Linked DNA regions of Egicoccus sp. AB-alg2. The main gene of each other region encodes a partner of the protein of the gene in region 2 in a complex. Links are inferred from orthologs where the notes say so. Each region holds a gene or a part of one and is shown on either strand. Other genes may lie near its edges.

What was found.
Region 1: the proteins of lpdA (region 2) and ACERM0_RS09810 are in contact, whole or in part, in a crystal structure (PDB 1EBD), measured with the Geobacillus stearothermophilus proteins. The link is inferred for Egicoccus sp. AB-alg2 from one-to-one orthologs. Residues at the interface, in WP_049624544.1 of Geobacillus stearothermophilus: Pro340, Ser341, Asp344, Tyr345, Arg403, Asp406, Val408, Glu431, Ala432, Gly433, Asp438; in WP_033016211.1 of Geobacillus stearothermophilus: Ile130, Ala131, Met132, Pro133, Arg136, Arg140, Glu141, Asn155, Arg157.

What each region holds. Positions count from the first base shown.
Region 1 is NZ_JBGUAX010000004.1:477,158-480,236, reverse strand. The notes cover bases 89-3,079. They hold ACERM0_RS09810 (dihydrolipoamide acetyltransferase family protein), read right to left. Parts: upstream 2,370-3,079; coding sequence 807-2,369; downstream 89-806. Other genes in these bases: ACERM0_RS09805 (alpha-ketoacid dehydrogenase subunit beta), read right to left, coding at 2,485-3,079; lpdA (dihydrolipoyl dehydrogenase), read right to left, coding at 89-794. Outside these bases: more of lpdA, read right to left, coding at 1-88.
Region 2 is NZ_JBGUAX010000002.1:211,663-214,648, forward strand. What follows is about bases 1-2,898. They hold lpdA (dihydrolipoyl dehydrogenase), read left to right. Parts: upstream 1-686; coding sequence 687-2,111; downstream 2,112-2,898. Other genes in these bases: sucB (2-oxoglutarate dehydrogenase, E2 component, dihydrolipoamide succinyltransferase), read left to right, coding at 2,117-2,898. Also shown: more of sucB, read left to right, coding at 2,899-2,986. UniProt on the Escherichia coli protein: Lipoamide dehydrogenase is a component of the glycine cleavage system as well as of the alpha-ketoacid dehydrogenase complexes.

The DNA of each region.
Region 1 (3,079 bases), on a different replicon or contig from region 2:
ATCCGGTCGGCGGCCAGCGTGCGACGCTCGCCGTCCACCTCGACGACGACGTGGCCGGCGTCGCCGTCACGCGCCACCGACTGCACCCGCGCGGCGGTCAGCACCTCGATGCCGCGCTGCCGGTAGGCCTTGGCGACGGCCGCCGAGCAGTCGGCGTCCTCGAGCGGCAGGACCCGGTCGAGCGCCTCGACCACGGTGACCTCGGTGCCCATCGGCTGCCACATGGAGGCGAACTCCATGCCGATGGCCCCGGCGCCGATCACGACGGCGCGCCGTGGGGGCTCGGTGAACCACAGCGCCTGATCGGAGGTCTGCACCACCTCGCCGTCGACCTCCACGCCGGGCAGGGCGCGGGCGTACGAGCCGGTGGCGATCACGACGTGGCGGCCCTGCACGCGCGTGGTGCTCCCGTCGTGCGCGGTGACCTCGACCTCGACGCGGCCGTCGTCGCCGCGGACGAGCCGGCCGCGGCCCTCGTGCCGGGTGGTCCGCTTGGACACCAGGAAGTCCAGGCCCTTGAACATGCGGGTGATCACGTTCTCGCGGAACGCGGCGAGGGCGTCGCCGTCCAGGCCGTCGAACGTGACCCTCAGCCCCAGCACGTCGGCGCGGTGGACCTCCTCGAGGACCTCGGCGACGTGCAGGACGGCCTTGGAAGGAATGCAGCCGCGGTGCAGGCAGGTCCCGCCGACCTTGTCGGCCTCGACGAGGGCGACGTCCAGCCCGCGGGCGGCGGCGCGGAAGGCGGTGGCATAGCCCCCGGGGCCGCCACCGACGACGACGATGTCATGCACGATCCGGCCTCCTCAGCTGTGCAGCAGGATGCGGGCGGGGTTCTCGCACAGGCTCGCGACGTAGGTCACGAACCGGCCCGCCTCGCCGCCGTCGCTGATCCGGTGGTCGAACACCAGCGAGAACTTGCCGGTGCGTCGGACGGCCAGCGCGCCGTCGACTGCCCACGGGCGTTCCTCGATGGCACCGATGCCCAGGATCGCGCCCTCGGGGTGGTTGATGATCGGGTTGCCGTCGTCGTTGCCGAAGGCGCCGTAGTTGGACACGGTGAAGGTGCCGCCCGTCAGCTCGCCGGCGCCGATGCTGCCGTCCCGGGCCGCGGTGGCCAGGCGGTTGAGCTCGGCCGCGATCTGCAGCGTCGACTTCGTGTGCGCGTCCTTGATGTTGGGCACGATCAGGCCGCGGTCCGTGTCGGCCGCGAAGCCGAGGTTGACGTGCTCGTGGAGCCGGATCTCGCCGGCGTCGCGGTCGATCATCCCGTTCAGCGTCGGGAAGCGCCGCAGGCCGAGCACGACGGCCCGCAGGATCAGCGCGAACGGCGTGATCTTCACGTCGAAGCCGTCGGCGCGGGCCTGTTCGGTGAGGTCCTTGCGCAGCTCCCACAGCTCGGTGAGGTCGGCCCACTTCGTGCAGGTCGCCTCGGGGATCTCGCTGCGGGAGACCTCCATCTTCTCCACGATCCGCTTGCGGATGCCGCGGATCGGCTCGACCTCGCCCGGCGTGCGCCCACGGAACCCCGGGACGACCTTCTCGCCACCTGCCGCGAACCCGGCGAACGGGTCGGTGGCCGGCACCTGCTGCGTGCCGACGGCGGCAGTTCGAACTGCGGCGGTGTCCGGCGCCCCAGCGCCGGCAGCCGCGGGAGGACGACCGAGCGAAGCGAGATCGTCCGACCTGGAGTTGAGGACGTCGTCGCGGGTGATCACGCCGCCGGGTCCCGAGCCGGGCGCGAGGTCCGCGAGGTCGATGCCGAGGTCCTTGGCCAGCTTGCGCACCGGCGGCTTGGCCAGCGGCTTGACCGGCGCGGCCGTGACCTGACCGTTGCCGCCGCCGTTCCCGGCCCCGCCGCGACGCCGCCGGCGCGCGCCGGACTTGCCCTGCCCGTAGCCGACCAGCGGCTGGGGCTCCTCGTCGGCGTCCAGGCCGGTCGACTTGCGCCCGGCCTCGCCCTCGTGCACCTCGCCGTAGAGTCCGGCGGTCTCCTCGACCGACTTGGCGGCCGCGGCGGCCCCGGCCTCGAACCCGCCCTGCGCGGGCGAGGCCTCGGTGGCCGGCAACGGCTCGGCGCCGTCCTCGACGACGGCGCCACCTTCGACCTGCACATCGATGCGCAGGAACACCGTGCCCACCTGCAGGGCCTCGCCGACGTCGCCCACCTTCTCCACGACCCGGCCGGCGAAGGGCGAGGGCACGTCCACGACCGCCTTCGCGGTCTCCACCGACGCGACCGTCTGGTTGAGCTCGATCACGTCGCCGACCTGGACGTGCCACTCGACGATCTCGCCCTCCTCGAGCCCCTCGCCGAGGTCGGGCAGCTTGAAGTCCTTCACGTCCGCCATGTGTCTGTCAGCCTCCATCGGCGCCGCTCCCGGGCGCCACAGCCGAGCGTGCCGCCCCGCCACCACCGAGAAGGCGGCCGCGGCGCTCCCCCCGGGACGGGAGGAGCAGCCGGCACGTCGTCAACGATCGTTCTCAGTACGCGAGGGACCGCTCGACGAGGTCGAGGATGCGGTCGACGTCGGGCAGCCAGTACTCCTCGAGCTTGGCCGGCGGGTAGGGCGTGTCGTAGCCCGTCGCCCGCAGCACCGGTGCCTCGAGGTGGTAGAACGCGTGCTCCTGCACCCGGGCCGCGATCTCCGCGCCCATGCCCAGCGTCTGCGCCGCCTCGTGGACCACGATGGCCCGGCCGGTGCGCTGCACCGACGCCACGATCGTGGGGGCGTCGAGGGGGTTGAGCGAGCGCAGGTCGACGACCTCCAGCGACCATCCCTCGTCGGCGGCGGCCTCGGCCGCCTCCAGCGCGGTGCGCACCATGGGCCCGTAACAGAACACCGTCACGTCGGTGCCCTCGCGCCGGACCACCGCCTGGTGCGGCGCCTCGGTCTGCACCGGCAGCGCCGTGTCGGACTTCATCCAGTAGCGCCGCTTGGGTTCCAGGAAGACGACCGGGTCGTCCATCGCGATGGCGGCCCGCATCATCGAGTACGCGTCCTCGGGCGTGCCCGGCGTGAAGACCTTCAGGCCGGCCGTGTGGGCCCAGTACGCCTCGGGCGACTCCGAGTGGTGC
Region 2 (2,986 bases):
GTAGTCCGGCGGACGGTCGGTCGGTCGTCTGCAGGTCCCTGCCGGTGTCCGCTAGGTTCGGGCCCACGCGCGTGCCCGCGACGACGTCCCACGACGACGTCCCACGGGCGCCACCGGTCGCCACGCGACACGTGCTCGCGAGGTGTTCGAAGCTCCCACCCGGGGGGAGCCCGCCGCTTCTCCCGCCGCCCGTCCCTGCGGCACACCCCCGTCGCCGCGAACACGAGGAGACCCGTCACGTGGCCACTGAGGTCGAACTGCCCCAGCTGGGCGAGTCCGTGACCGAAGGTGTCATCACCGCCTGGCTCGTCGAGGTCGGTGACGAGATCCAGGTCGACCAGCCGATCGTGGAGATCTCCACCGACAAGGTCGACACGGAGATCCCCTCCCCCGTCGCCGGCACCGTCCAGGAACTGCGCGCCGAGGTGGACGACACCATCGAGGTCGGCCAGGTCATCGCCGTGATCGGCGAGGGCGCCGCCGCCGGTGGTGACGACGCGGGCGACCAGGACAGCGGTGAGCAGGCGTCGGACGACGAACGGGTCGCGCCGACCCCGGAACCCTCCGGCAGCGGGCAGGACGCCGCCGCCCAGGGCGCGCCCGCGTCCGGGGGTGCGGAGTACGTCGGCGGCGCCGAGGGCTCGCCGTCGGGCCCCACCGGCGGCGAGCAGCCGTCCGGGCAGCGGATCCAGCGTGGCGACGACCACGACTTCGACGTGATCGTGCTCGGTGGCGGCACCGGCGGCTACTCGACGGCCCTGCGCGCCGCGCAGCTCGGGCTGTCGGTCGCGCTGGTGGAGAAGGACAAGGTCGGCGGTACCTGCCTGCACTGGGGCTGCATCCCCACCAAGGCCGTCCTGCAGACCGCCGAGGTCGCGGAGTTCGCCCAGGAGGCGGCCGACTTCGGCGTGACGCTCGACTACCAGGGCATCGAGGTCAAGGCCCTCAACGAGCACAAGGACGCCGTGGTCGACAAGATGTGGCGTGGCCTGCAGGGCGCGCTGAAGGGCCGCCAGGTCGAGACGCTGCACGGCACCGGCAAGCTCACCGCCCAGGACACGGTCGAGGTGGCGCTCGACGAGGGCGACACCCGCACCATCAAGGCCCCGGCGATCGTGGTCGCGACCGGCTCGGCGCCGCGTGAGCTGCCGTTCGCCCCGTTCGACGGCAAGCGGATCATCTCCTCGGACCACGCGCTGCACCTGACGAAGCTGCCGAAGAAGGCCATCGTGCTGGGCTCGGGCGCCGTCGGCATGGAGTTCGCCACCGCCTGGAACGCCTTCGGCGTCGACGTCACGATCGTGGAACTGGAGAACCGCCTGCTCCCGCTCGAGGACGCCGACTCCTCCAAGGAGATCGAGCGGGCGTTCCGCAAGCGCGGGATCACCGCGCTGACCGGCGCCAAGCTCTCGGACGTGGAGACCACCTCGCGCACGGTCAAGTGCAAGGTGGAGACCAAGAAGGGCGTCGAGGAACTCAAGGCCGACCTGCTGCTGGTCGCCGTCGGCCGGCGCACGGTCACGGAGAACGCCGGGCTCGAGGACGTCGGCGTCAAGCTGGACGACCGCGGGTTCGTGGCCGTCGACGAGTACTGCCGCACCAGCGTGGACGGCATCTGGGCCGTGGGTGACGTCATCCCGACGCTCGGGCTCGCCCACGCGTCGTTCGCCGAGGGCTTCCTCGTCGCCGACCAGCTCGCGGGGCTCGAGGTGCTGCCGGTCGACTACAAGGGCGTGCCGCGGGTGACGTACTCGCACCCCGAGGTCGCATCGGTCGGCTACACCCAGCAGCAGGCCGAGGACGCGGGCTTCGAGGTCGTGACGGAGAAGTACCCGTTCCAGGCCCTCGGCCGGGCCGCCATGGCCAAGGCGACCGGCATGGTGAAGCTGATCGCGGAAAAGGACGACGACGCCGAGGGCGGCGCCGGCCGGGTCCTCGGCGTGCACATCGTCGGTCCGCGTGCGACCGACCTGATCGGCGAGGGCCAACTGATCTACAACTGGGAGGCGCTGCCCACCGACGTGGCGCACCTCATCCACGCACACCCGTCGTTCAGCGAGGCGATCGGCGAGGCGCACCTCGCGCTGGCCGGTCGCGCGCTCCACGGCTGACACCGATCGACCAACGTCCGCCGCCCACTGCGACGACGGCGGACCCCATACCGCACAGGAGAGCACCCGTGGCCGAGGTGGAGCTGCCCCAGCTGGGCGAGTCCGTCACCGAGGGCGTCATCACCGCCTGGCTGGTCGAGGTCGGCGACGAGGTCGACGTCGACCAGGCGATCGTGGAGATCTCGACCGACAAGGTCGACACGGAGATCCCCACGCCTGTGGCCGGCACCGTCCAGGAACTGCGGGCCGAGGTCGACGACACCATCGAGGTCGGGCAGGTCATCGCCGTGATCGGCGAGGGCGCGTCGACCGGTGGTGACGACGCCGGCGCGGACGACGCCGGCGAGGACACCGCGGAGGCCGAGGCTCCTTCGCCGGCCGAGGAGGCGGACGCCTCGGAGACGTCCGACGAGGACACCGCAGCAGACGAGTCGGCGCAGCCGGCCCCGGCGCAGGCCGCGCAGCCGGCCCCGTCCGCGCAGGGGGGCAACGGCGAGGTCCGCGGTGAGAAGGCGCTGACCTCGCCGCTGGTGCGCAAGCTGCTGCGCGAGGCCGGGCTCTCGACGAAGCAGGTGCGGGGATCCGGACCGGGCGGTCGCATCACCCGCGAAGATGCCGAGCGCGCCATCGCCAGCGGCGGTGAGGGGCAGCCCGCCGCCGGCCAGGCCGCGCCGGCCGACGGCCAGGCCGCGCCGCCGGCGGCGGCGCCGCAACCCGCTGCCGCACCGGTGCCGCCACCACCGCTGCCGGCCGCCGCACCCGGCCGCAAGCGTCCCGAGGCCTCGCCGCTGACGGTCGACTTCGGCGGCCAGCGCGAGGTCACCCAGGACCTGTCGCGGGTCCGCAAGGCGACCGCGAAGGCCATGATGACGGCG